DNA from 3 places in the Pseudomonas sp. NPDC078700 genome. Region 2 is predicted to be linked to each of the others. Evidence: predicted binding sites of a transcription regulator. Region 2 holds the regulator's gene; each other region holds the start of a gene.

Region 1 (9,700 bases), on a different contig from region 2:
TGCCTTCCGGTGTATTAGGTGCAGTCTCAAGGGACTGGCGCAGGCTGACAATGGTATTGAGAATCCCAACACTGCTTTGTGGCGGCGATGCTGGGTTGGCGTCTGGGCCTTCAATGGTGAAGCTTGAAGACGCCGGCGGCGTACCGTTGACGAAAAAAGTCGCGCCGGAAAAATGAATCTGAGTGTCGTTTTCATCGTCCAAACGCCCGTTGGTTGTCGTACCTGGCGCAGGTAATGTGGTGATGGTGTAGTTAAGCGGGTCGGTGGCATCAAAATCGAGTTGAATGCCTCCCGCCGGAAAATTGGCAAAGGCAACATCATCTTCAACCAACAAACCGCTGACACTATTGGCCGGTGCTGGCGGCGCAGAGTTATCCGTCAAACTCAAACGGCCAGCATTGACCACATCCTGAAACACCGCTTTGCCACTGTCGCTAATCGGTAACTCCAGAGAGCTGGCGATCTGCAATTTACGTTGGCCATCATCACCTGTGTAGGAATAGCTGCCATCTGGGTTTTGCACAAAGGGTTGCGACTTGCCCTGAAAACCGGAAAACAGGTATTCGCCGCGGGCGTTGCGTGAATTCATCAGGCCCAGCAGTTCATCTTCGCGCTCACCCAGTTCGGCTGAAATTGATTGGCGGTCTTGCTGACTCAGAGTACCGTTACCCGCTGAAAGCGAAAGCTCGCGCACCCGTTGCAAGATGGTGTTGACCGAATTAAGCGTGCTCTCTTCCTGATTCAGGCTGTTTTTGGCCGCCGTGAGGTTGGAGCCATACTGATTGAGCACATTTTGTTGCTGCTCAAGTTGCAGCAAGCGCACCGAGGCAACCGGGTCATCGGCTGGCGACAGAATACGATTGCCGGTGCTGATCTGTTCCTGGGTGCGGGTCACATCCGAATAGTTGCGCTGCAGCCCGGACACGCCATTGTTAAATGCTTGAATGGTGGAAATACGCATGCCTGGGCCTCATTAAACGATTGGCTGTTCGCAAATCAAATGGCTCAGGCTGTTAGTAGCGCTGAGCCCACACCGAATTATCTAAACGCGCCGATTAAGGTATCGAACAAAGAGCGCGCAACTTGAATCACTTGTGCAGAGGCGTTGTAGTACTGCTCGAATTTGATCAAGTTGGCCGCCTCCTCATCCAGACTCACACCCGACAATGAATCGCGGCTATCCGTCGCTTGCTTAAGGATGGAGGTGGTGGCGTCGCTGTCCTGCCGAGCCTGTGCCGTCAAAGTGCCCACACGCTCGACCAGATCGCCATAGCCATCGGTAAAGTTCAGCCCGGTAGATCCCGTTACGCTTGGGTCGATACCGATGGTTTGCTGGTTCTGCAGATCCACCAGCTTGAGCGCATTACGGTTATCCGAAACACCCCCGGTGTTGAAATCAATGCTGAAGGTATCGCCATTTTCCGGACGACCGCTGACGCTGAAGGTCACGACATTGCCGCCGCCCATGTCCAGCTCGTAGGTGTTCTTTTGCCCCGGCACAAAAGCGCCGCCGCCAACCAGGCTCAAGCCTGGAACCGGTGTACCCGGCGGGCTTTCAAAACCACCAGCGCCGTCGTAGGTCAGCCCCACTGGCAAGGCTGCTTTAATCGCGGCTAAATCGATTGGGCTGGACCCGGATGCGGTTAAATCGGGCTGTGAAATCGTGCCTGTGCCACGGTTGCTACCGGTGATATTACCGTTAGCATCCAGCGCGCCATTTACTGCGCGGACCGGGGCGGCAAAGCCAAGCTGATCAGCCTGATCAAGCACAGTAGAAATAGAGGTCGCGCCACGCCGTGTTGGCTGCAACTGAAAGCTATCGCCAGCAGCAGGTGCCGGTGTGCCCACAACAATCTGAAAGCCTTGATCGCGACCGCCGCTGTCGTTAAAGCTCAAGGTGCCACTGCCTGGCGGGTTTTCTGTCACCGTCATGCTTTGGTTGTCACTCAAGCGTCTGGCGGTGTAGTTAGTGCCATCGAAATCCAAGCGGTAATCGCTGGTGGTCAAAATCGAGGTGTCAGTGATATTCAGCAACGGCTGAGCGTTAGAACTGTTAGTCGAATAACTTTTAACCCGCAGCGCCGCCAACTCAGGTGCGTTGAAATCACCAAATAAGGCCGACCCTACCTGCCCCTTGAGATCAACCCCCTCGCCCAGTTGTGTGTTGATCTGGTCGCTCACCGACAGTGCCAGTCGGCCCAGGGAGTTAAGCGTCGGATCAAGGGTTTCAGAGCGGTAACGAATCAAACCGCCCAGCTCGCCACCGCTCAGTTGTGTGGTGATGCCCTGGCGGGACGCGCCACTGACAAACTCGATCTCAACCCTGTTCGGATCCCCCTTACCCGCAACCGCTTCCAGCCGACCGGCAGTATTACCAACAACCAGCGGTTGACCGCTGCCGACGAAGACGTTCAGCGAGTTGTCATCTTGCGCGACCACGTTGACACCGACAAAAGTCGAAAGCTGGCGCACGGCTTCTTCGCGTGCATCGAGCAGGTCATTAGGTGCCTGCCCAGTGGCTGATGCCTTGGCAATCGCATCATTCAAGCTGGCGATAGAGCCAGCCAAGCGGTTGACCTGATCGGTTACCGCTGACATCTGCTTATTAATGAAGGTGTTTTGCTCATCAATCCGGTCATAGACCGTATTGAAACGTCGGCTCAGGCCTTCCGCCTGGGACAACACCAACTGCCGTGCAGGCCCATTGGATGGATCTTCTGCAGCGGTTTGCAGTGACGAGAAAAAATCCTGCAACGATGGCGTGATACCGGTGGTGGAACCTGCCAACAGCGAATCAAGTTGCTCAATCTGACTTTTATAGGCCTCAACATCACTGCTCAGCGAAGTACTGGTGCGCACTTGTGTGGTGAGAAACTCACTGTATGTGCGGCGTATATCAACCAGTGTGGTGCCAGAACCAATGAAACCGGCACCGCTGAATTGCGGCACACGGGTGCCTTGCACCGCATCCTGACGCGAGTAGCCCGGCGTGTTGACGTTGGTGATGTTGTGCCCGGTCACCGACAACTGGGTCTTGTTTGACGACAGCCCAGACAAGCCAATATTGAGTAAGTCAGCCATTATTCAGCTCATCCACGAGTTGGCGTCGTATCGACGGCGGCGACAGTTTGATAGATCGACATCTTCCGGGCGATCTGGGAAATTTTGCGGGCGTACTGCGGGTCAGTGGCGTAGCCGGCTTTCTGCAATTCCTTTACGAACTGCTCTGGATTTTCAGTGCTGCCCAATGCCTTGTCGTATCGGCCATTGTTTTGCAGGAAACTGACGTAATCCTCAAAGCTCTGGGCGAACGAATCGTAGGAGCGGAACGAGGCCGCTTCTTTCACAGCCTTGCCGCCTTTGTATTCAGTGGTCAGCACTTGGGCCGACTCACCGCCCCAGGAGTTATGGCTTTTGATACCAAACAGGTTATGGCTGACGGTGCCATCCTGCTGACGAATAATCGACTTGCCCCATCCGGTTTCCAGCGCGGCTTGTGCCACCAAATAGCGCGCCTCAACACCGATTTTCGCGGCGGCTTTTTCAGCCATCGGCAACATGGTCGCAATAAAGTCTGCAGGTGAGGTGAATGCCGAGGTGCCCTTCCCGGTTTTTGAGGTCAAACGGCTACCGGTAATAGCATCGCTGCCGTTGATGCTTAAGCCTTTGTCCGCCGGGGCTGCATGAGCAATTGCCGGAATCCAGTCATTATTGGCCAGGGCCTGCACGGCGGCGGTATCGGTGGTAGGGGTAATGCCTGCGAGCAGACGATCAGCCAACTTGCCAGGCAGTGAAAGGCGACGCTTGTTGATTAAGCTGGAGTCGTCACGGCTGCTATCAACCTGAGCCACAGGTTTAGCTGAAACAGCCCCGGTAGCGGCAACAGCGCTAGGCGCGGCCGTGTGGCTGGCGCTGGTCAGGCTGTTATCGGGTTGAGCGAACGGGTTAGGCCGGTCGCTGTGGCTTTTCATCTTGCTCATCTGGCGCGCCAAAACATCAGCCAGACCAATGCCATTTTTGTTGTTGGACATGGTCACAGCCAATTGCTGGTCATACATGCCCTGATAGGTCTTACCTTCTTCGCTGTTCATGAAATTGCCTTCGCTAAAACCTTCGTTAGCGGAGCGCATAGCCTTGAGCATTTCATTGAGAAACAGTGACTCGAACTCTTTGGCGACTTTGCCAATGTTAGCTTCGCTGTCGCCACCGACTTTATATTTACTCAGCCGATTAAGGTCAGTTGCAACGCCAGTATCCAGTGAAGTGGTGCCAGCGCTGGCGAGTCCTGCAGTGAGTCGAGAGTCCATCGATCCGTCCCTTAAATAACGATCAAGTCAGCCTGCAAAGCGCCAGCTTGTTTCAGCGCTTCGAGGATGGCCATAAGGTCGGAAGGCGCAGCGCCAACCTGGTTAACCGCACGGACGATTTCATCCAGCGTGGTGCCTGGGCCAAAGCGGAACATCGGCTTGGCCTCTTGTGTTGCATCCACGCGTGAGCGTGGTACCACAGCCGTTTGACCGCCGGACAAAGCACCCGGCTGGCTGACGATTGGGTCTTCAGTAATGGTCACCGTCAGGCTGCCGTGGGTCACTGCAGCTGGCTGCACGCGCACGTTTTGGCCTATGACGATGGTGCCGGTGCGTGAGTTGATAATCACTTTGGCCACCGCTTGACCGGCTTGCACTTCAAGGTTCTCAAGGATCGATAAGTAATCAACCCGCTGGTTAGGGTCCAGCGGCGCACTGACGCGTACCGAGCCGGCGTCGATGGCCTGAGCCACACCCGGGCCAAGCAGCTCGTTGATTTGATCAACAATGTGCTTGGCAGTGGTGAAGTCTGGACGATTGAGGTTAAGGGTCAGGCTGTTGCCTTGATCAAAACCGCTTGGCACCGAACGTTCAACAGTGGCACCTGAGGGAATACGCCCAGCCGAAGGAATATTAACGGTGATACGCGAGCCGTCACCGCCTTCAGCATCAAAGCCGCCCACTACCAAGTTACCTTGAGCGATGGCGTAGACGTTGCCGTCGATACCTTTAAGCGGTGCCATCAACAGACTGCCGCCGCGCAGGCTCTTGGCGTTACCAATGGAGGAGACGGTGATATCAATGGTCTGGCCTGGCTTGGCAAACGCCGGCAAATCGGCGTGGATCGAAACAGCCGCGACGTTCTTAAGCTGGACGTTGCCGCCCACCGGCACTTTGATGCCGAACTGGGCAAGCATGTTGTTAAAGGTCTGCACCGTGAATGGGGTTTGCGTGGTTTGGTCGCCGCTGCCGTTCAAACCCACGACCAAGCCATAACCGATCAGTTGGTTACTCCGCACACCCTGGATACTCGCCAAGTCTTTAAGACGCTCAGCCTGCGCTGCTGCACTTAACAGCAGCACGGCGAACATCATCAGGTATTTGCTTAGACGCATGCTTGCAGCCCTCAAAACGGGAACAGTGGGCTAAGGAAGAAGCGATCAAACCAACCTGGCTGACTGGCATCGGCAAAAGCTCCCGTACCTGAGTAAGTAATGCGGGCGTCGGCAATACGGGTCGAAGACACGGTATTGTCAGTGGCCACATCATCGGCACGCACCAGGCCCGCAATACGCACCAGCTCATCACCAGTGTTGAGCGTCATCCACTTTTCACCGCGTACTGAAAGAATGCCGTTAGGCAGGACTTCCGCCACTGTCACAGTGACCGAGCCGGTCAAGCTGTTTCCTTGTGCAGCCTTGCTGTCACCCTGGGTGTCGCGGTTGCCACTGTAGGAAGCGTCAAGCGACAAATTTCCGCCAGAAAACGGGCTATCAGCGGTTACCCCACCACCAAAGAGCGAAGTCAAACCAAGGCTGGTTTTGCTGTCTTTGGAGATCTGCGAACCAGCGTTTTTACTCGCCTGGGTCTTCTCATTGAGGGTGATAGTGATGATGTCACCGACCCGATAGGCCTTGCGATCAGTAAACAGGTTGTTATCAAAACCGGTTTGATAGATGGAACCGTTGTTTTGCGCAGCCGGCAGCGGTGTACGCGGCAGCACTGGCGAGTAGTAAGGATCATTCGGCTTGGCCACAGGCGCAACGCAACCACTTAACAGCGCAGTGCCCAACAGTAAAGAAACAATAACTAGCCGATTCATAGATCCACCCTCGCGGTGTAACAGTTAACGCAAAGGCCCGCTCAACGCGTGGCCAAAACCATCAAAGATTCTGAGTAATAAAGGACAACATCTGGTCAGCAGTTGAGATCACTTTTGAGTTCATCTCATAGGCGCGTTGGGTGGTGATCATGTTCACCAACTCTTCAACCACGCTGACGTTCGAGTTTTCCAAGGTGTTTTGCAACGTGGTCCCCAGGCCATTCAAACCCGGAGTACCGACTTGTGGCGCGCCGCTGGAAGCGGTTTCGAGAAACAGGTTGCTGCCTATGGCTTCCAGACCAGCCGGGTTAATAAAGTCAGCGGTTTGCAAGTTGCCGATCACCTGTGGCTGAGCATTACCAGCGGTGGTAACCGAGACCGTACCGTCCTCACCCACAGTGAAGGTTTTAACCTCGTTAGGCAGCACGATTGCGGGCTCCAGGGGAAAGCCATTGGAGGTCACCACCTGGCCGTCGGAGTCGAGGTGAAAGCTACCGTCACGGGTATATGAAACAGTGCCGTCCGGCATCAACACTTGAAAGAAACCACGACCGTTAACAGCCAAATCGAGGGGCTGCTCGGTGGTCTGCAAGCTACCTGCGGTGAAGATTTTCTGGGTGCCGACAATGCGCACACCGGTACCGAGCTGCAAACCCGAAGGCAATTCACTGTCTTGGCTCGACTGGCCGCCAGGCTGACGACGGATCTGATACAGCAGATCCTCAAATTCAGCGCGATCGCGTTTGAAGCCAGTGGTCGAAACGTTGGCCAAGTTGTTGGAAATAGTGGTCAGGTTCATGTCCTGAGCGGACAAACCGGTTTTGCTGACCCACAGTGCCGGAAGCATATTTGTTCTCCTCGGGTGACATTTTCACGTCGCCGCGTGCTGATAATTAGCTAAGTTGCAAAACCCGCGCCATGGCCGACGAATTGTCTTCGGCAGTACGCATCATCTTTACTTGCAGCTCGAATTGACGGGACAACGACATGATCGCGGTCATCTCTTCCACTGCGTTGACGTTGCTTGACTCGAGAAAGCCTGAGGTCAGTCGCACGGTCGCATCTGCCTGCACAGGCTGGCCGCCTTTGAGGCGCATCATGCCGTCGGCACCCTTTTCCAGCTGCTTAGGATCGGGGTTAACCAGTTTCAGTCGGTCAACTTCTGCCAGCACATTGGGTGCCTCACCCAGCGCACGAATACTGATGGTGCCGTCCTGACCGATATCGATGCCCTGCTCTGGCGGCACGGCAACTGGCCCGGCATTGCCCATAACCGGCAAACCATTGCCAGTGCGCAATACCCCCAAGGCGTCAACATTCAAACTGGCAGTGCGTACATAGGCTTCGCTGCCATCTGGCGCTTGCACGGCAAGCCAGCCTTCACCACCGATTGCGACGTCAAGATCACGCCCGGTTTCCTGCAGTGAGCCCGGAGTAAAGTCAGTACCTGGGCGCTCACTCATCGCATAAACACGTGACGGGTAGACTTCACCGAATGAGGAAATTGCCCGCGCCTGTTCAAAATCACGACGGAAGCCGCTGGTTGAAATATTCGCCAAGTTGTTGGCATGCGCGCGCTGAGCCAGTGTGTTGTTCTGGGCCCCAGTCATGGCGACGTAAAGCATTTTATCCATGGTAACTCTCCGAGATAGGCGTGCCGCCTTGTGCTCTATACAGGCAATACTGCAAAGCCTGTGCCAGCCTCGAAATTAACAATTAAACCATTGATAAATATAGACTTTATATAAAACAAAAGCTCCCAAAGGAGCTTTTTAGTACAACGATCGGTGAGATGCGGTCGGCCAGACTTTGCCGCGAGCGGCAAAGTCTGGTCAGCGCATTAAATCAACGCAGGTTGATAATGGTCTGGGTCACCGCACTTTCAGTTTCGATGGTTTTCGCATTCGCCTGATAGTTGCGCTGCGCCACAATCAGGTTGACCAGTTGATCCGACAGCTCAACGTTGGAATCTTCCAGAGCACCGGATTGCAACGCACCCAAAGTACCGCTGTTTGGCGCACCAATAACCGGCTCACCTGACTCGAACGACTGCACCCAAGCGGTCTTACCAACCGGGGTCAGGCCTTGCATGTTGGCAAAGTTCGCCAGCACCACCTGCCCTTGCACTTTCGACTGGCCATTGGTGTAGCGGGCAAAAATCACCCCGGTATCATCAATTTCAAGGCCTGCCAGTTCACCGGTGGTGTAGCCGTTTTGGTCAACACTGTTGACCGCAAACAGGCTCGAATACTGGGTCGTGCCGCGGAAGTCAAAATTGACCCCCGTCGCGTTCGCGGTAGCACCATTACCACTCCAAACGGCTGGCGTACCACCATCAGAAGCGGCCGGCACCCAGTTAGTCATATTCAAGGTGCCGTTTGCAGCGACGGTAAAATCTGTCGAAGTCAGCGCTGCAGTGTCCAATTGGCCGGCGGCATTGAATGTCAGGTCAGCCGAATAGGGCGTGGTCGAAGTTGGCGTCCCTGGGTTGCGTCCATCAACCAGTACATTCATTTGCCAGTTGTTAGCACCGGTTTTGATGAAGTATTGCGTGAACGCATGGGAGTTGCCCTGCGAGTCGAAGATATTCACCGAGGTCGAGGAGTTAAACGAGGTTGGATCATTCGGGTCGAACGGCGTTGTCGTCGGGACTTCATTCGTCGAGTTAAGGTTGAACGGCTGGGTAATGGTGCCTGTCGGCTTTGGTGCCTGGCTGGCGCTCTCAACCTTTAGGTCAGAGATAACACCGTTTTGCAGGTTACCATTACCATCCACCGCATAACCTTGCAGCTTGTAGCCAAAGTTATTGACGATATTACCGGCGCGGTCGGTGCCGAAATAACCGGCGCGGGTATAGCTGATATCACCATTATTACTGGTGCGGAAGAAGCCATTACCGTTAATCGCCAAATCCAGCGAGTTCTGCGTGTAATTAACGTTACCCTGGTTAAACAGTTGCGACACGTCACTGAGCAGTGCCCCGCTGCCCTGGGCATTTTTGCCGGAGCCAAGCACAGAAGCAGCATACACATCAGCAAACTCGGCGCGCGACTGCTTGAAGCCAGCCGTGCCTGCGTTGGCGATGTTATTACCGGTAACGTTGAGATCGCTGGTCGCTGCGCGCAGACCGCTAAGCCCGATATTGAACGCCATGGAATACTCCTTTGCCGGAACAGCCGGCCATTAAATCGTGTTGATTACTGACCGATTACCTGAACCTGCGAGAGCGGCACACTGCCCAGCCCGGCCAAATTCAGCATGAGTTCGCTGCCGCCCAAAGTGACACTGTCAACGTTGGCTGGAAGCATGGTGTACAGACCTTTGGTTTCACCGGCATAGGTCGCTTCCGCCTCAAAGGTGTAAGTGCCTGGCGCCATCACATTGCCGCTTGAGTCCTTGCCATCCCAGATAAAGCTGACATTGCCGGCTTCCTGCTCACCCAGGTTGACGCGGCTCACCACTGAACCGGCGCTGTCCTTAACGTTGACGTAGACGTTGCTACTGCTGGTCGGCAGCACCAGGCTGGCTTTAAAGCTTTCGCTGGTATCAACCACCGCGCTGTCGGTCGGCA
Region 2 (9,700 bases):
CGCGTGCGATTGAGACGCAGTGTTACGTTCTTGCGGCAGCCCAGGGTGGTGTTCATCCCGGTCCTCGTGAGACCCATGGCCACTCAGCAATTGTTGATCCCTGGGGGCGCATTTGCATAAGCCAGGTACAAGGCGAGGGCGCTCTGGTTGCGGCCCGAGATGCGGCCGAGCAGGCCTCAATTCGCCAACGTATGCCGGTGATGCGGCATAAACGATTTTTTGCAGCGGCCGAACTGCGGCTGCCAGGTTTGGAGTAGTTATGAGCGAGATGTTGATGTCGGTGAGCGATCACCTGTTGAGCCCAGGCGGCCTGACTATCGATAGTTTACCTAGCATTCTAGGCGAATTAGCAGGGCCTGGTATTGATGCAGCGGATCTGTATTTCCAAAGCCAAGTGTCTGAGACCTGGGTGCTTGAAGATGGCATCGTCAAAGAGGGCAGCTTCAACCTTGATCAAGGTGTTGGTGTGCGCGCCCAGTCCGGTGAGAAAACCGGCTTTGCCTACAGCAATGCAATAACCGCTGAGGCCTTGAGTCAAGCCGCTCTGGCGGCTCGCTCGATCGCGCGTGCCGGGCAAAATGGCTGTGTACGTGCCTTTAGTAGCCCCGCTATTACGGCGTTGTATGCACCGAATAACCCACTCGATGTGATTGATCGTGCCGAAAAGGTTGAGCTGCTCAAGCAGGTTGACCAGGCAACGCGTGCACTCGATTCGAGGATCAAGCAGGTTACTGTTAGCTTGGCCGGGGTGTGGGATCGGGTGATGGTCGCTGCAACCGATGGTGGGCTCGGCGCCGATATCCGCCCGTTGGTGCGTTTTAATGTGAGCGTTATTGTTGAGCAAAATGGTCGCCGCGAACGTGGTGGCCATGGCGGTGGCGGTCGTACGGATTATCGCTACTTCCTCAATGAAGATCGCGCCATGGGTTATGCCCGTGAGGCCTTGCGCCAGGCGCTGGTCAACCTTGAGGCCATTCCGGCACCGGCTGGCAGTATGCCGGTGGTTATGGGGGCTGGCTGGTCAGGCGTGTTGCTGCATGAAGCCGTTGGTCATGGTCTGGAAGGTGATTTCAACCGTAAAGGCAGCTCCGCCTACAGTGGCCGCATGGGCGAGAAAGTGGCGTCGAGTCTTTGCACCATTGTCGATGACGGCACCATCGCCGAGCGACGTGGCTCGCTGAGCATGGACGATGAAGGTACCCCGACGCAGTGCACGACCCTGATCGAAAATGGCGTGCTCAAGGGCTACATGCAAGACAAGCTTAATGCGCGCTTGATGGGTGTTCGGCCTACCGGTAATGGTCGTCGTGAGTCCTACGCGCATTTGCCCATGCCACGCATGACCAACACATACATGCTAGCGGGTGAGAGTGATCCAGAAGAAATTATTCGTTCGGTGAAGAAGGGTATTTACTGCGCCAACCTAGGTGGTGGGCAAGTCGATATCACCAGTGGCAAGTTTGTTTTCTCTACCAGCGAAGCCTATTTGATCGAAGACGGCAAAATTACTGCGCCAGTCAAAGGTGCAACCCTGATCGGCAACGGCCCTGAAGCCATGAGCAGGGTCTCTATGGTCGGTAATGATTTGGCTCTGGACAGTGGCGTGGGTACTTGCGGCAAAGACGGTCAGTCGGTTCCCGTTGGCGTAGGCCAGCCAACCTTGAAAATCGATGCAATCACCGTGGGGGGGACTGGCGGCTAATGCAAAAAACTGCAAAGACCCGGCTCATGAGTAACTGAGCTGTCTTTGCAGTTTCTATGTGCAGGAAGGTCCTGCGCAGTGGCTTTCGCGAGGTTAACGCAGGCCGCGTTTACTTTCGTCTAGCTCACGGATGTATTTGAAGATTTTACGAGATGCCGCTGGTGCTTTGTTTTGCGCGGTTTCGTGTTGGCCTTGGCGGATTAACTGGCGCAGGTGTTGGCGGTCAGCTTCAGGGTATTCGCCGACAAAGCTTTCAAGGGTTTCATCGGTGCCATTGAGTAAACGGTCGCGCCAACGCTCAAGGGCGTGAAAGCGTTCGTTGTATTGACGGGTTGAGGCGTCAAGTTGATCAAGCAGGGTCAGAATCGCGTCAGTGTCCTGATCACGCATCAACCGGCCGATGAATTGGGTGTGACGTTTTTTTGCCGAATTAGCGGTGTGTTTGGGCGCTTCAGCCAGCGCAGTACGCAGCTCTTCGGTGAGTGGCAATTTGTTTAGCAGGTCCGGCTTTAGAGCAGCCAGACGTTGACCGAGATCTTGCAAAGCATGCAGCTCGCGTTTGACCTGGGTTTTGCTTTTCTCTGCGGAGGAGTCGTCAAAGTATTCAGACATGGGGGCGATCCAGTGGAAAACCCCGTCATGATAGCAGTTAGTTCTTCGTTGTAAGCGGTTAGGCCCGACAGGGTGCTGCTCACAGCGAAAATAATTTCAGGAGTGAATATGAGTTCAGTAGAAGCCGTCGGTCCACAAGCGGTGCCGCAGTTACAGGCGCAAGTGGAGCAGATTATCGCTGAAGCCAAAAAACAGGGTGCCAGTGCCTGTGAGGTTGCGGTCTCTGTTGAGCAAGGCTTATCGACTACAGTGCGCCAACGCGAGGTTGAAACGGTCGAGTTCAATCGTGATCAAGGTTTCGGCATCACCTTGTACCTCGGTCAGCGTAAAGGCTCTGCAAGCACCTCTGCGACCGGTGATGCAGCCATTCGCGAAACAGTGGCAGCTGCCTTGGCCATTGCCAAACATGCTTCGGAAGACGAAAGCGCTGGCCTTGCCGACGCCGCACTGATGGCGCGTGATCTGCCTGATTTGGATCTCTACCACGCTTGGTCGATAACCCCAGAGCAATCAATTGAGCATGCTTTACGTTGTGAGAACGCGGCATTTGAGGCGGATAAGCGGATAAAAAATGCCGATGGTACCTCCCTGAGCACGCATCAAGGTTGCCGGGTCTATGGCAACAGCAATGGCTTCGTCGGCGGTTATGCCAGCACCCGACACAGTTTGAGTTGTGTGATGATCGCCGAAGAAGGCGGGCTTATGCAGCGTGATTATTGGTATGACGTTAACCGCCAGGGTGAGCTGCTGGCCAGCCCAGAAGACATTGGCGTACGTGCAGCCATGCGCTCGGTGAGTCGACTTGGTGCGCGCCCGGTGCCCACCTGTGAAGTGCCGGTATTGTTTGCGGCTGAGTTGGCAACGGGGTTGTTCAGCAGCTTCCTCGGGGCTATTTCAGGCGGCAGTATCTACCGTAAGTCTTCATTTCTGGAGGGCACTATCGGCCAACAGCTGTTCCCTGAGTGGCTGAGTTTGGATGAGCGTCCGCATATTCCGCGGGCTATGGCCAGCGCTTCATTCGATGGCGATGGTTTGGCCACGTATGCCAAATCCTTTGTTGAGAACGGCGAGTTGCTGTCCTATGTGCTGGGTACCTACTCAGGGCGCAAGTTGGGCATGCCAAGTACCGCCAATGCAGGGGGTGTGCATAACCTGTTTGTTACCCATGGTGATGAAGATCAGCAAGCATTGATCAAACGCATGGGCCGTGGCCTGCTGGTCACTGAGTTGATGGGCCATGGCCTGAATATGGTCACTGGCGATTACTCGCGGGGGGCGGGCGGCTATTGGGTTGAAAATGGCGAAATCCAGTTCCCGGTCCAAGAGGTGACCATTGCTGGCAATATGCGTGACATGTTCAAGCAAATTGTTGCGGTAGGTAATGATCTTGAGCTGCGTAGCAGCATCCGCACCGGTTCTGTATTGATCGAACGCATGACTGTTGCAGGCAGTTAAGAGGGATGTCGGTGGACAATTCAGGTTGTCCACCCGCCTCGGTGTCTTACTCGCCTTCGTCGAAGAAGTTGTTGATCAACTCCAGGATTGCTTCGAGCGCCTGCTCATCTTGATCGCCATCGGTGAACAGGTGAATTGAGGTGCCTTTGCCGGCGGCGAGCATCATGACCGACATGATGCTTTTGCCATCGACCAGACTTTCTGATGTGCGGCCTACTTTAATGGAGCACGGGTATTGGCTGGCTACACCGACAAATTTAGCGGCAGCCCGTGCATGCAAACCGAGCTTGTTAATGATGATTACTTCGCAGGCGGGCATCGCGGCGATTCCTTAACTGAGGTCGCGGTGGCGAGTCTGGACGTTTTTGAGCTGCGTTTTGAGTGCTTTGCCCAAACGATTGGCAATATACACCGAGCGATGATGCCCGCCTGTGCAGCCAATTGCGATAGTGACATAGGCGCGATTGCTGGCCGCAAAACGTGGCAACCACTTACTCAGATAGTCATGGATGTCCTGATACATCTCTTGAACATCCGGCTGACTGTCCAGGTAGTCTGAAACCGGCTTTTCGAGGCCTGAAAAGTCGCGCAACTCAGGCCGCCAGTAGGGGTTCGGCAGGCAGCGCACATCAAATACCACGTCGGCATCAACTGGCATGCCACGCTTAAAGCCAAAGGACTCAACCAGAAATGCTGTGCCCGGATCTGGCTTGTTCAACAGGCGCAGAGCGAGGGTATCGCGCAGCTGGTAGAGATTCAGGTGGGTGGTGTCGATCTTTAGGTCGGCCAGATCGATGATTGGCTCAAGCAGCAGCGCTTCATCGGTAATGGCTTCTGCTAACGAACGATTGTCGTTAGTCAGTGGATGACGCCTGCGGGTTTCCGAGAAACGCTTGAGCAAGGTTTCTTCGTTTGCATCCAGGTACAGTAGATCGCACTGAACATTGCGTGCACGCACTTGTTCAAGCAGCTCTGGGAACATATTCAGATCGCTTGGCAGGTTACGAGCGTCAATTGACACCGCGACATTGGGGCGAACTGAATCTTGCTGCTGAAGCGCTCGCTCAGCGAGTTGCGGCAGCAAGCTGGCTGGCAGGTTATCAATGCAGTAAAAGCCGTTGTCCTCGAGAACAGCAAGGGCCGTACTTTTACCTGATCCTGAGCGACCGCTGACAATAATCAAGCGCATGGGAGTTCTCTGCCATTTAGCTGTTGTTCTGGATATCGACAACAACTTGATACAGGGCGTCATTGCTTTGGGCCTGGCGCAATCGTTCACGTACATCGCTGCGATCAAGCATGCTCGCGATTTGACGAAGCAGTTCCAGGTGTTCATCCGTGGCGGCTTCAGGAACCAGCAGGACGAATAGCAAATCTACCGGTGCGCCATCGATCGCGTCGAAATCTACAGCGGAGTCAAGCCTGAGCAATGCACTGATTGGCGCATTGCAAGCGGGCAGGCGGCAGTGTGGAATGGCGATGCCATTACCAAAACCGGTGGACCCGAGTTTCTCGCGGGCAATCAGGCTTTCGAAAATGTCTTGTCCATCGAGGTCGGGCAGTTCGCGCGCAACCAAGTTGGCAATCTGTTCGAGAACACGTTTTTTGCTGCCGCCCGGCACGTTCACCAAGGAACGGCCGGGGGTCAGGATATTTTCAAGTCGGATCATAGGAGTTGGGCGATATCAACGGGCCATTGCACCCTGTTGACGGTCGAGCTGCTTTTCCTTGTGCTTGATAAGTTGTCTGTCGAGTTTGTCAGTCAGTAAATCGATTGCTGCATACATATCATCGTGTTCGGCATTGGCGACTATTTCGCCGCCCGCAATGTGTAAGGTGGCTTCGATTTTCTGTTTGAGCTTCTCGACCTCCATAATGACTTGCACATTCGTAATCTTGTCGAAGTGGCGTTCTAGTCGACTGAATTTTTCGTCGATGTAGTCACGCAGGGCGTCGGTCACATCTAGCTGGTGTCCACTGATGTTGACTTGCATACCGCATTCTCCTTGTTGCCGTGTGTAAGAGACAAGCTGTTTTGCTTGCCGCCGGAACACTGTGGCGCGAAAAGCTCTCAGTCAGCGAGTCTGGCAATTTCACACTCTGGATAAGAGCAGTATGGCTGCTTTTAGCGAGGCGTGGGCCAGTTCGATACTGGGTGAGACGATTTTCCTGTTCATCAGCTGTTACATCAATCGCTTGCGTTCACTTGAAGGCGCGATACCGAGGGATTCACGGTATTTAGCAACTGTGCGGCGAGCTACCTGAATGCCTTGTTCCTCCAGTAAACCAGCGATCTTGCTGTCACTCAACGGCTTTTTTGCATTTTCCGCTGCAACCAGTTTTTTGATGATCGCGCGGATCGCTGTAGACGAGCATTCTCCGCCTTCGGAAGTGCTGACATGGCTTGAGAAGAAGTATTTCAACTCGTAAATGCCGCGCGGGGTATGCATGAATTTTTGTGTGGTAACGCGCGAGATGGTCGACTCGTGCATGCCAACTGCCTCGGCGATATCGTGTAGTACCAGCGGCTTCATCGCTTCGTCACCGTAATCAAGAAAGCCGCGCTGATGCTCGACAATCTGGGTCGCGACTTTCATCAAGGTTTCGTTACGGCTCTGCAGGCTTTTGATAAACCAGCGGGCTTCTTGCAACTGATTGCGCATAAAGGTGTTGTCAGCGCTGGAGTCAGCACGGCGCACAAAACCTGCATATTGGGCATTGACCCGCAGCCGAGGCATAGCCTCTTGGTTGAGCTCAACCAGCCAGCGCTCGTTGTGCTTGCGCACGATGACGTCGGGCACCACGTATTCAGGCTCGCTTGATTCAATCTGCGAGCCTGGGCGTGGGTTAAGGCTCTGGATCAGTTCGATAACCTGACGCAGCTCGTCTTCCTTGAGCTTCATGCGGCGCATCAGTTGGCTGTAATCCCGATTGCCAAGCAGATCCAGGTAATCATTAGCCAGGCGCTGTGCTTCTGCCAGCCAAGGCGTCTTGGCGGACAGTTGGCGTAGCTGTAAGGTCAGGCATTCGCGCAAGTCGCGGGCAGCAATGCCTGACGGCTCAAACTGCTGGATGCGGTGCAGGACGGCCTCAATCTCGTCAAGCTCGATATCCAATTCTGGATCAAAGGCTTCGAGAATCTCTTCGAGGGTTTCTTCGAGGTAGCCTTGGGGGTTGATGCAGTCGATCAGGGTGACTGCAATCAAGCGATCTTTGTCGGACATTGGCGACAGGTTGAGCTGCCAGAGCATATGGCTCTGCAGGCTCTCACCGGTAGAGGTGCGGGTGGTGAAATCCCACTCGTCGTCGTCATTGCTGCTGCTCGGCAAGCTGCTGGCACTGGTTTGGTAGACGTCTTCCCAGGCAGTATCGATAGGCAGCTCATTGGGAATGCGTTCATTCCACTCGCCGTCGTCCAGGTTGTCCACAGTTTGTGGAGCATCTTGGTGGTTGCTGCTTTCTTCGTAGGTGTCTTGTTGAACCGGCTGCTCGACAGGCGCAGTTTCTGCGCCGTCGGCCATAGGGTCCGAATTATCGAAGTCTTCGCCATCTTCTTGGCGTTCAAGCATTGGGTTTGACTCCAGTGCCTCCTGGATTTCTTGTTGAAGATCCAAGGTCGACAGTTGGAGTAAGCGAATGGCTTGTTGCAGCTGAGGAGTCATCGTCAGCTGCTGGCCCATCTTCAGGACTAGCGATGGTTTCATTGCAGACCTTATTTACCGGCGTCTCTGCGCAATCCACTACAGGGCACCTGATAAGGCGCCTCAAGGAAGCAAATTATATGCCTGAATCGCAGTGCTTTGCCTAGCTGTTGACGCTAATTGGGCGAGAAAAACCCCATTTAAAGGCGGAATTCATGACCCAAGTAGACTTCTTTAACTGTCTGGTTAGCCAGAATGGCTTCTGAATCACCTTCTGCAATGAGCTGGCCGTCACTGACGATATAGGCTGTTTCGCAAATATCCAGTGTTTCGCGCACATTGTGGTCGGTAATCAATACGCCGATACCTTTGGCTTTTAAGTGGTGAATGATTTGCTTAATGTCGCCGACCGAAATCGGGTCGACACCGGCAAATGGTTCATCAAGTAAGATAAATTTTGGTGCAGTGGCCAAGGCGCGCGCGATTTCAACGCGACGCCGCTCGCCGCCAGAAAGGCTCATGCCCAGGTTGTCACGAATGTGGTGAATATGGAATTCCTCAAGCAGGCTCTCCAATTCAGCCTCGCGGCCTGCACGGTCCAGCTCTTTACGCGTCTCAAGAATTGCCATGATGTTATCGGCCACGCTGAGCTTGCGAAAAATGGAAGCTTCTTGCGGCAGGTAGCCAATGCCTGCACGGGCACGGCCATGCATTGGCTGGTGGCTGACATCGAGGTCATCAATCAGGATCCGACCCTGGTCAGCCTGGACTAAGCCCACAATCATGTAGAAGCAGGTGGTTTTACCTGCACCGTTAGGGCCAAGCAGGCCGACGATTTGGCCGCTGTCTATGCTTAGGCTAACGTCACGGACAACCTGGCGGCTTTTGTAGCTTTTAGCCAGGTGTTGGGCTTTCAATGTAGCCATTAATTACTGCCCTTGGGTGGGTTTGTTCTTCGGCTGAATCACCATATCGATACGCGGGCGCGGCGTGGTCACCTTGGTGCCATTTGCGCGGCCAGCATTGACGATTTGGCGCTGCGTATCGTAGACAATTTTTTCGCCCTCGAAGGTATTACCCTCTTGGATGACTTTGGCTTGGTCAATCAGCACAATGCGCTCGTTGGCGGAAAAGTACTGAATGGTCAGGCCGTAGGCTTTGACGATCTCTTTGTCGACTGCAGGCTTCTGTTCGTAATACGCAGGGCGTCCGACGGAGGTAAAGACATCGACTTCGCCTTTGGCGTTCTGCGTAATGGTGACAGTGTCGCCGGTGATTTTCATGGTGCCTTGGGTGATCACGACATCACCGCGGTACACTGCCACGCCTTGCTTGTCGTCAAGCTCGGCACTGTCGGCCTGTACGCGGATCGGTTGATCGCGATCAGTTGGCAAAGCCCAGGCATTAACGCTTCCTAGCGATGCACCTAAGCTGAGTAGAAGGGGGAGGGTTTTAACGAACCTCATGCTGGCCTCTTACGTTGGACAGCAGGAGCATCCGGCTGTCATTTAAATACGCTTTCATTCCTTGCGCCGTGGTCACCCCGTTGGCCGCTTCAATTCTAACGGCTTGCTGGGTCTGCGCATATTCCTTATCGGGAATTACCGTAAGACGACTGGTCGTAAGCAAGGTTGGGCGACCTTTTGCATCGGTGCGCTCAACGCGAACTTTATCAATCAGCTCGACCTCTTTACCGCCAGGTGAAACTTCGCCTTTCTCGCTTTGGACATGCCATGGCAACTCTCCTTCACGGTACAGCAGCAGGTCTGGCTGGGTGAGGTAGGAGATATCCGAGGCTTTGGCATGCTCGACTTTGTCGGCAGTCATCTCGTAATGCAATGTACCGTCAGGCTGATATTGCACGGTTTTAGAGTTGACCACATAGAAGTCGATTGTGTTTTGCGCAGTGGTCTTGGCGGGTTTGTCCGCAAAGCTGTCCGGGTTGATGTTCCAGTAGCCCGCTGCGGCGACTAGCAGCACGCCAAGCAGGAGGAGCAAAATGTTTAATGGTTTGCGCATAGTTTGCAGGTCTACAGGTAGGCTGCTTGAGCAGCTTCAAGGGTGCCTTGGGCGAGCATGATCTGCTCGCAGAACTCACGAGCGGCGCCTTCACCGCCTTTAGCCTGGGTCACTGCGAACGCGTGTTCCCTGACAAAAGGGTCTGCACTGGCAACAGCCATGCCCAAGCCTACTCGACGAATAACCGGCAGATCCGGCAAGTCATCACCCAGGTAGGCAACGTGTTCATAGTTTAGGCCGAGTTCACCAAGCAGTTCGTCGAGCACTGCCA
Region 3 (9,700 bases), on a different contig from region 2:
ATTGGCTTACCGCTAGAGCTCTCCCTGAAGACCGATCCTCTGGCGCTGCGCACCGACCAGCCCTTTAGCATTCAATTGACGTTCCTGGGTGAGCCTCTGGCGAACACCTTGATCAAGGCGCAATTGAAGGCCGACCCACCTATCGAGCTAAGCGCTACGTCCGACGCCCAGGGCAGAGTTGATTTCAAGCTGCCTCAAGGTGGTTTGTGGCTGTTCAATGCCGTGCATATGGAGCCCAGCAGTGAAGACGATAGCGACTGGGAAAGCCTGTGGGCTTCTCTGACCGTTCAGCTAACGACCCAATCTAACGAGTAAGTCTTATGAACCTGCGTACACAACATTTACCTCAGTTAGGACTCTGGCTGATCATCATGCTCGTCAGTACAGGCGCTCAGGCGCACTCAGGCGTACAGGCTGGCTGGCTGCATCCGTTATCAGGCATGGATCACTTGCTGGCAATGATCGCCATTGGTGCATGGAGCACCCAAATGGGAGGCCGCGCAATCTGGATTGTGCCCAGCGCCTTCGTTTGCAGCATGATGGTCGGTGGAGTTCTTGGCTTTGAACAAGTAGACCTGCCGGGTGTGGAAATCGGCATTTGTATGTCGGTTGTGTTACTCGGACTGGCCATTGCCTTTGAAAAGACCTTCCCCGTGGTCATAGCTTCAATAGGCGTGGGCATCTTCGGTATGTTCCACGGCTATGCCCACGGCTACGAAATGCCGGTGATGGACAACAAGCTGACCTACTCGGCCGGATTCCTGAGTAGCACGGCCTTCTTGCATGTCGTCGGCGCAGTCGGCGCACTGCTGTTATTCAAACTTGCCCGTGGCCGCGTGATACTTCGCGTACTGGGCGCAATTTGCGCCCTACTCGGGGTTTACTTGACCGCTCAGCTATAAGCCCAAACGCTGTAAGCGGCTAATACCTATTAGCCGCTTACAGCGTCACGCCCTGAAACTGCAACGCTCAGCTCATGGCAATTTCTACATGCTCCCCGGCAAAGCGTACTGGCCAGGTGCGCAGTTGTTGCTCTGGGTATTCCAGGCAACTGCCATCATCTAGGCGAAAATGCTGCTTATACAGCGGTGCAGCAATCACCAGGTCGCCTGCCAGATTGCCGACAATACCGCGACCAATCACGTTAGCACCGGACTTTGGATCACGGTTATCGACTGCATAGAGCTGCTTGTCATTGGCCTCCCCCGGCAGATAAAACAAAGCAACTTGGACACCCTCGACCCAAGCAACCACACCGGAATTGGCGACCAAATCCTGTTTGCTACACAGCGCTTGCCACTGTTGAATTTGATCGGCTACGCGTAACTGGCTCATTAGACCACCTCTTCAAATAACGGAATCAGGGACAGCTCGGTATCGCGAACAGGGCGACGTTGTTCGCGCTCCTTTACAAAATGAATATCCGGGTCGCTGCGCTTGTCATTGACGAAGGTACGGAAGCGCTTGAGCTTCTCCGGGTCTTTCAATGCATTGGCCCACTCACACTCATAACGATCGACTACAAGCTGCATCTGCGCCTCAAGCTCAGTCGCAAGGCCGAGACTGTCCTCGATGATGACCGCCTTGAGATAGTCCAGCCCCCCTTCCAGTGATTCACGCCACACCGACGTCCGCTGCAGACGATCTGCCGTGCGCACGTAGAACATCAAAAAGCGGTCGATATAGCGGATCAGGGTTGCGTCATCCAAATCCGTCGCAAAGAGTTCAGCGTGACGTGGGCGCATACCGCCGTTACCACTGACGTAAAGATTCCAGCCGTTTTCAGTGGCAATCACGCCAACGTCTTTGCTTTGCGCCTCAGCACATTCACGGGTGCAGCCAGAGACCGCGAATTTGATTTTGTGCGGCGAGCGCAAGCCTTTGTAGCGGTCCTCAAGCAGCAACGCCATGCCGACACTGTCTTGCACACCGTACCGGCACCAGTTGCTGCCAACGCAGGATTTAACTGTGCGCAAGGATTTGCCATAGGCATGGCCTGTCTCAAAACCTGCCGCGATCAACTCACCCCAGATATCCGGCAGCTCATGAAGTTGTGCGCCGAATAAATCAATGCGCTGACCACCGGTGATTTTGGTGTAGAGGTCGTATTTTTTCGCCACCGCGCCAATTGCCAACAAGCCATCCGGGGTGATCTCGCCACCGGGAATCCGCGGCACCACTGAGTAGGTGCCGTTCTTTTGCATATTGGCCATAAAGGTGTCGTTGGTGTCTTGCAACGACACCAGCAAGGGGTCGGTAATCGAGCGGTTCCAGCAAGACGCCAGCACCGAACCCACCGCTGGTTTGCAGATGTCGCACCCCAGATGACCCTTGCCATGCTTGCTGAGTAGCTCATCGAAGGTCTCGATGCCCTCGACACGCACAATCGCGTACAACTCTTGACGGGTATAGGCAAAATGCTCGCAAAGGCTCTTGTCTACAACTACACCTCGGGCCGTCAATTCATGTTCAAAAACTTGCTTAAGCAGCGCCGCACAGCCGCCGCAACCTGTTGCTGCCTTGGTACAGGACTTAAGGCCTGCAAGGTCACCACAACCGCCGTCAATAGCTGCGCAAATCGCGCCTTTGCTGACGTTATGGCAGGAGCAGATGGTTGCCGTATCCGGCAATGCATCAGCACCCAACGCAGGAGCGCCCTCGCCTTGCGGCAAGATCAAACAGGAAGGATCAGCGGGCAGCTTGATGCCGTTTTGCACGTATTGCAGCAAGGTATCGTAATAGCTGTTATCGCCAACCAGAACTGCACCGATGGCATGCTTACCGTCGGGCGAAACGACCAGACGGCGATAGCTGGCAGTGGCTTCGTCAATAAAACGGTAACTGCGAGAACCTGGGGTGGCGCCGTGCGCATCGCCAATGGAACCAACATCGACCCCGAGTAATTTAAGCTTGGTTGACATATCGGCCCCCATGAAAGGGTCGCTGTCTTCCCCGCAAAGCTGGGTCGCCACCGCGCGAGCCATTTGATAACCCGGAGCAACCAAGCCGAAGACGCCACCGTTCCATGCGGCGCACTCACCAATGGCATAAATATGCGGGTCGTTGGTCCGGCATTGACTGTCGATTGCTATCCCGCCACGCGGACCCAGTTCGAGTTCACACTGTTTAGCCAGCGCATCCTGCGGGCGAATCCCCGCAGAAAATACAATGAGATCGGTTTCAAGAAACTCATCGCCAACAAAGTTCATGCGGTAACGGTATTCGCCACCCGCACTGATCGATTGGGTTGCGCGGGACAGGTGCACACTCACGCCAAGGGCTTCTATCTGGGCCTTGAGCGCCAAGCCGCCGTGATCATCCAGCTGCACAGGCATCAACCGCGGTGCAAACTCCACCACGTGAGCTTCCAGCCCTAAAGATTTCAACGCATTGGCTGCTTCTAATCCAAGCAAACCACCCCCCACGACCACACCGCGGCGAGCGTTTTTGGCTGCTGTCTGGATAGTGTCCAGGTCAGCCAATGTGCGGTAAACCAAACGCGAGTCACCTTCGGCACCTTCAATAGGGGGCACGAACGGGTAAGAGCCTGTCGCAAGCACCAGCTTATCGAACGTAAAGCAGCCTTCTGCGCTGATCACCTCGCGGCGTTGGCGGTCAATCTCCAGCACAGGAACGCCCAAATGCAGGGTTACTCCCGGTTGCTGATAAAGCGCTGCGCTACTTAGGGCCAGGGACTCGGCATCGCGACCCGTAAAGTATTCGGAAAGATGCACACGATCATAGGCCCGCAGCGGCTCTTCACTGAACACATGAATGCTGTATTGAGACAAGGCACCGCGCTCTATCAATTGCTCTACGCAGTGATGACCGACCATGCCGTTGCCAATAACGATCAGGGTTTGCAGATTATTCAAGGTTGCGACAGTGGAGTTCATAGAGCACCTGTACAAGCCAATCACGTTTTTAAAACCAAAAAAAAACGCCTGGAACCTAGAAGGTTCCAGGCGCCTTTGCCTGTTAGTTGCAGCTAAACCCAAGGCCGCAATGCCTTGTTTAGCGATGCTTGCCCACGTTCGGATCGCCATTGATCGAGTGAGCGGCCCTCAGCTGGTGAGAGCATTACCTCAGTAAAAGCAAGGCTTATGCCACATCCATGAAAGTAATGTTTTAGAAGCTTTCCAACTAAATCGAGGGTAACAACAAGGGGCTTTTAGAACAGCGATGGTGCAGTCAACCCATCCGACGCACCAGTCTGATGCCCGTTCGCTTACTGGCCCCTGCTTATCAGCCAAATGACCAGCACCGCCAGAAGCGCTGACAAACTCTTCCAAAACAACAAAGGGTTACGCTCCAAGAGGGGCGCACGGTGTTTGTTGAGCACGTTCTTGCTCGGTTGGCGCAACTCGAAAATAAATTCTGAGAGCGCCGGATAGCGCTTGAGTGGGTCGGGGTTCAGGGCTTTACGTAGCACATCATCAAGCCACACAGGCAACTCGCGGTTAGCATCATGCAAGGGCTGATAGACCAGACGGTTTTGTGCTGCACGGCTTTTGCACTTGGCCACATCGGCACCATAGGGCAAGTGACCACTGAGCATTTGATAAATAATCACCGCCAAGGAGAACTGGTCAGACCCTTGTGAGCCGCACTCTCCCAAGAAATATTCTGGTGCCGTGTACTGTGCAGTGCCAAGCAACTGGTTGCGTTCAATTGGCGAAGTAATCTCCATCAGTCCGGCGACTTGTGCCGAGCCGAAGTCGATCAACTTTATGCTGCCATCGGCATCAATCATGATGTTGTCAGGCCGCAGGTCCTGGTGGAGCATTTCCAGGCGATGAAACGCCTGCAAGCCTTTGCCGATTTGCTCAGCCATGGCCCGCACCTTCTCCAATTCAGGCTGAGGATGGTCGAGCAACCACTGACGCAGCGTTTGCCCCTCAACAAATTCACTGACGCTGTACAGATAATTACGCTTGCGCGTCGGCACTGGAGCCTTGAGTACGTATGGGCTGTCGATGCGCCGTGCCACCCACTCTTCGCTGAGCAGGCGCTCCAGATGCGCAAGATCATGCTGCAAATCGACCGAGGGTGCTTTGAGTACAACCTGGGCATCAGTTTCGATGTCTTGCGCCAAGTAAATATGGCTACGACTGCTGGCATAGAGTTCACGAATAATCCGATAGCCGTCGAACTCCGCACGTGCCTCAAGCACCGGCGCAAAAGGCAACTCCGTGAGTTGCTGCTGCAACTCGCTGGCATCTTGCAGGGGTACGCTGTCGACCCTGACTATCTGCACCGTTAAATTGTCATCACTGCCTTGCGCATAGGCGTGCTCGACAATCGAACGCGCGGCCGCCTCTAAATCGTGATCCAGGGTCTGAATCAACTCGACCATATACGCCGAACTGGCAAACTCATAAACACCATCAGTGGCAAAGACAAATCGGTCACCCTGCTCCACCTGAAGGCTTCTGTAGTCGAGCTCAAGGTGCGTATTGACCCCCATCGCCCGGCTCAAGTAACTCTTGTCTTGTGAGATCCAGAGGCGGTGATCCTCAGTCAATTGCTCCAACGTCGAATCACGCAGGCGGTAGATACGCGTATCACCGGCATGAAAGATATGCGCAGTGGTTGACTTGATCACCATGGCGCTCAAGGTGCACACATAACCTCGATCCAGGTCGTAGCGGTATTGGCTTTGCCGTGTTTGTGCATACAACCAGGAATTGGTCGCCATCAACACCCGCTGCGCCGACTTTTTTACCGACCAAGCCTCAGAGGTACAGAAATAATCACTGAGAAAACTGCCGACAGCTGACTCGCTGGCAATATGACTGACAGCACTGCTACTGATGCCGTCAGCCAACGCAATGGCAATGCCCTTAGCGGTGAGCTGCGGCTCAAGTGGGATGAAAACACCATGAAAATCCTGATTGGCAGCCTTTCGCCCTTTATCTGAGCACTGCCCAATGGATACTTTCAGCTGGCTTGCCATGTGGCTCCCAACACGACCCGCCAGCAATGCCGGCGAGCCGTGATCGCACAATTAGTTGAAGCTGCGCTTGGGAGCAGTCTTCACGTGGGTGGTGTACAGCGTCAGGCCAGTGAATGCCATGCCGCCAACCAGATTACCCAGTGCAGTGGGGATTTCATTCCACAGCATGTAGTCCATCACTGAGAAGTTACCGCCCATGATCATGGCTGATGGGAACAGGAACATGTTCACAACCGAATGCTCAAAGCCCATGTAGAAGAACAGCATGATCGGCATCCACATGGCGATGGTTTTGCCACTCACTGTGGTCGAGATCATTGCGCCAACTACGCCCATTGAAACCATCCAGTTGCACAGCATGCCGCGCAGAAAAATGGTCAACCAACCGGCAAGGCCGTATTCCGCGTAACCCAAGGTGCGCGCCTCACCAATGTGCGAGATTTTTTCACCAATGACGCCCGGGCTGGTAGAGAAACCGTACGTGAAGACGAAGGCCATCATAAACGCCACGGTCAGTGCACCGGCGAAGTTGCCAAGAAACACCAGACCCCAATTGCGCAGCACTCCATTTACAGTCACTCCAGGACGGCGGTCGAGCAGCGCCAGAGGCACGAGTACGAAAACCCCGGTGAGCAAGTCAAACCCCATCAGGTAAAGCATCACAAAGCCGACCGGGAACAACATAGCACCAACCAGTGGCATGCCTGATTGCACGGTAATGGTAATTGCAAAAACAGCTGCCAAAGCCAGGATCGCGCCGGCCATAAATGCGCGAATAAGGGTATCGCGAGTCGACATGAAAACCTTCGATTCGCCTGCATCCACCATTTTGCTGACAAACTCAGCAGGAGCTAGATAGGACATGTTTTTCTCTCTGAGGGTGAGTTTTTAAACGCAAAAAAAAGACGCCTGAAGCCTTTCAGCTCCAGGCGCCTTTGCCTGTTAACTTTTAGGGCTCAACCGCCCTGTTTAGCCCAACGAACAACTGGGTTTAATACCGTCTGATCGCCGTTGATCATTGGGCCACGTTGCGCGTTGAGCAATTGTGTTACCTAACTAAGTATTGAAAAAGCAAGTTACGCGCCAAACCCTGCTCAGTTAACGCTGATCCGCAGTTTAGAGGCGCCTCTCGTATCCTTTGCCACGCATGCCCCGGAGCAAAAGGAACCAAAACGGAGCACAGCTCAAGCTGTATGCCCCATCCTGTAACCGCGTGCTGCTGGGAGATTAAATGGCTGGCCAAATAAAAACCCGCAGCCACCTGGTTAGGTGACGGCGGGTTTATTGGTGGCGGTTAGGACAGGTTAATTAGCGCTTAATGCTCAATCCGCGGCGCGTCTTCCTGCAATTTCTGCACATCACCGACCACCATATTGCCGGCCTGACCACCCCAGCTTTGGCGAAGATAATTAAGCAGATCGGTCAGTTGCTCATGGTTCAGTTTGTCGGCAAAGCCCGGCATCGGTTGCATGCGCTCGAAGCCGGTAAACTGCTGCTCACCAATCCCGTCTTCAATCACCCGCAACAAGTTACGCGGATCATCCAGTCGCAAGGTGGTATTGCCGCGCATGGCCACGGCGATGTGCGGTTTGCCCTCGCCATCTGGTGCGTGACAACCGGCGCAAACGTTAAGGTACTGCTGGCGGCCGTTTTGGGCACTTGGGCTGAGCTTGTCAAACGGCACTTCAGTCAGCGTTTTTGTCGCGGGTGGTTTATCACCGAGCAAGAATGTCGCCATCGCTGCAAGATCAGCGTCACTTAAGTATTGAGTGCTGTTGTGGAACACCGGGAACATCTCGTTAAACATCGTGCCTTGGGCGCTCATACCATGTTTGAGAAAAGTACTTAGATCTCGATGATTCCAGCCACGCTCGGCCAAGTCATTGGTCAACAAGCTCGGCGCTAAGTAGCCATTGAGCACACCACCGGTCAGGCGTTTGTCGAGCTCCATCGCACCGGTCTGGCTACGAGGCGTGTGACACTCGCCGCAATGACCGAGCACATCAACCATGTACTGGCCACGTTTCCAGGCTGCACTTTTGCCCTCTGCGGGTTGCAGTTGCAGATCCTTGGCGTAAACCATGTTCCAGGCGAGCAAACCCAGGCGCACATTGAAGGGAAAGCTCAAGCTGGTTTCTGGCCCATTGCGCTCAATCGGCTCGATGGTTTTCAGGTAGGCGTGAATCGCATCGGAGTCTTCACGGGGCATCAGGTGATATGAGGTATAGGGCATCGCCGGATACAGGTTGGCACCGTCGCGGCGTTTGCCTTCGGTGAGCGCCGCGAAAAACTCATCATCGCTGTACAGGCCAATCCCGTGTTCTTTGCTCGGGGTGATATTGGTGCCATAAATGGTGCCAAATGGCGAAACGATTGGCAGACCACCGGCATACGGCGCACCGCCAGGCGCTGTGTGACACGCCATGCAATCGGCTGCACGGGCAAGGTACTCGCCGTGCTGTACCTGATCATCGGCTTGGGCCATGGACAGTGATGCAGCCAGGCCGATCGCCAAGGTCAAACGGGCAAATATATGCGTCATGCTCAACCCTCCTTGACCAGACCAAGGTCGGTCAGCACATTGCGCGTGGCGCTGAAGTAGCGAACATAGCCTGTACAACGACAGATGTGATGACCAAGACTGTCCTCGATGACTTGTTCCAATTGGCTTTTTACCACCGGCTGGCGCTTGAGCGTCTCCACCAATACAGTGGCCGCATTGACGAAGCCTGGCGCGCAATAGCTGCACTGAAAGGCAAACTCATCCACAAAACGCTGTTGGATCGGGTTGAGTTCAGTCACCTTGCCCTGTTCATCACGGCTCGCATGACCTTCAATGGTCCGCACTTTTTTGCCTGCGAAGTAATGCGCGCCAGTGATACAGGTACGCACCTCTTCACAGGTGCCGTCGGGGTTATCAACGATCACCACGCAGGCATGGCAAATACCCTGGCCACAGCCCAGGCGCGAGCCAGTGAGGTTTTTGTATTCGTGCAGGTAATCGATCATCGGCAGGTCATCAGGGATGTCCGCCGAGTCGACGGCTTTACCGTTGAGGGTCAGTTGCAGAGGACGATTAGCCATTGAGGGCCTCCTTGATGCGCGCAGAAGTAATAGGCAGGTCGCGGATGCGTTTGCCAATGGCGTGGGTCACGGCATTACCGATAGCACCAACCACGGGAATCATCACCACCTCAGCAATGCCTTTGGATGGATCGCTGGGTGACAGGGGCGGCAAGATTTCCGCCGTCTGTTGCCACACCGCAACATGGCGCGACATCGGCAGTCGGTAACGGTTGAAGTTCCAGTCACCCTCTCCCGGCCCACCTTCATACAGCGGCATCTCCTCCATCAGCGCATGGCCAATCCCCATGGCGATTCCGCCTTCAAGCTGGCCTCTAACCAGCTCCTCCACCAGCACTCGTCCACACTCGACCCAGGAATGATGGTTCAGTACCTGCACCTCATTGGAGCCCTTGTTCACTTTCAGCTCAACCAGCGTCGCCACCGGGCTGTAGTAAGTCACTGCCGCGTTATTCAATTGAGTGTCGGGGTAGTGCACGTTCTGGCGGTCTAGTAGATGGAAGCCTGCGCTGTTCATTTGCGCCTTCTTCACACTGGCAGCGCCGTCACCGTACTTCACTGCGAGGCTATCGAGCGGTAACCGCTCACGTACACCATCGATGCTGAACTCGGCTTGCGCCCAGCTCCAGCGGTTAAAGCCGTGCACGGTTGCGCCGGTGA

Evidence for each region. Region 2 encodes sigma-54, which starts transcription at its own class of promoters, with help from an activator protein. Its sites were predicted from a motif close to ANTGGCATNNANNTTGCTNT; they were not measured.
Region 1: a site for sigma-54 is predicted at 7,812-7,831, ahead of ACIGCM_RS02555 (flagellar basal body rod protein FlgF). Genes of this name have one in related genera too.
Region 3: a site for sigma-54 is predicted at 4,092-4,111, ahead of nirB (nitrite reductase large subunit NirB). Genes of this name have one in related genera too.

The regions. Positions count from the first base shown of each region.
Region 1 covers NZ_JBITUI010000001.1:530,726-540,425, forward strand. Annotated here, with positions in the region: gene flgL (flagellar hook-associated protein FlgL) at 1-961, opposite strand, end outside; gene flgK (flagellar hook-associated protein FlgK) at 1,039-3,081, opposite strand; gene flgJ (flagellar assembly peptidoglycan hydrolase FlgJ) at 3,090-4,307, opposite strand; gene ACIGCM_RS02540 (flagellar basal body P-ring protein FlgI) at 4,319-5,422, opposite strand; gene flgH (flagellar basal body L-ring protein FlgH) at 5,434-6,129, opposite strand; gene flgG (flagellar basal-body rod protein FlgG) at 6,191-6,976, opposite strand; gene ACIGCM_RS02555 (flagellar basal body rod protein FlgF) at 7,023-7,763, opposite strand; gene flgE (flagellar hook protein FlgE) at 7,975-9,282, opposite strand; gene flgD (flagellar hook assembly protein FlgD) at 9,327-9,700, opposite strand, start outside.
Region 2 covers NZ_JBITUI010000005.1:271,904-281,603, forward strand. Annotated here, with positions in the region: gene ACIGCM_RS18690 (carbon-nitrogen hydrolase family protein) at 1-257, shown strand, start outside; gene tldD (metalloprotease TldD) at 260-1,702, shown strand; gene yjgA (ribosome biogenesis factor YjgA) at 1,796-2,314, opposite strand; gene pmbA (metalloprotease PmbA) at 2,423-3,769, shown strand; gene ACIGCM_RS18710 (HPr family phosphocarrier protein) at 3,816-4,088, opposite strand; gene rapZ (RNase adapter RapZ) at 4,101-4,958, opposite strand; gene ptsN (PTS IIA-like nitrogen regulatory protein PtsN) at 4,975-5,439, opposite strand; gene hpf (ribosome hibernation-promoting factor, HPF/YfiA family) at 5,455-5,763, opposite strand; gene ACIGCM_RS18730 (RNA polymerase factor sigma-54) at 5,953-7,473, opposite strand; gene lptB (LPS export ABC transporter ATP-binding protein) at 7,611-8,336, opposite strand; gene lptA (lipopolysaccharide transport periplasmic protein LptA) at 8,340-8,876, opposite strand; gene lptC (LPS export ABC transporter periplasmic protein LptC) at 8,863-9,429, opposite strand; gene ACIGCM_RS18750 (KdsC family phosphatase) at 9,441-9,700, opposite strand, start outside.
Region 3 covers NZ_JBITUI010000001.1:86,252-95,951, forward strand. Annotated here, with positions in the region: gene ACIGCM_RS00400 (DUF4198 domain-containing protein) at 1-315, shown strand, start outside; gene ACIGCM_RS00405 (HupE/UreJ family protein) at 321-902, shown strand; gene nirD (nitrite reductase small subunit NirD) at 970-1,335, opposite strand; gene nirB (nitrite reductase large subunit NirB) at 1,335-3,896, opposite strand; gene ACIGCM_RS00420 (protein kinase) at 4,229-5,956, opposite strand; gene ACIGCM_RS00425 (formate/nitrite transporter family protein) at 6,008-6,820, opposite strand; gene ACIGCM_RS00430 (c-type cytochrome) at 7,272-8,498, opposite strand; gene ACIGCM_RS00435 ((2Fe-2S)-binding protein) at 8,501-9,040, opposite strand; gene ACIGCM_RS00440 (xanthine dehydrogenase family protein molybdopterin-binding subunit) at 9,033-9,700, opposite strand, start outside.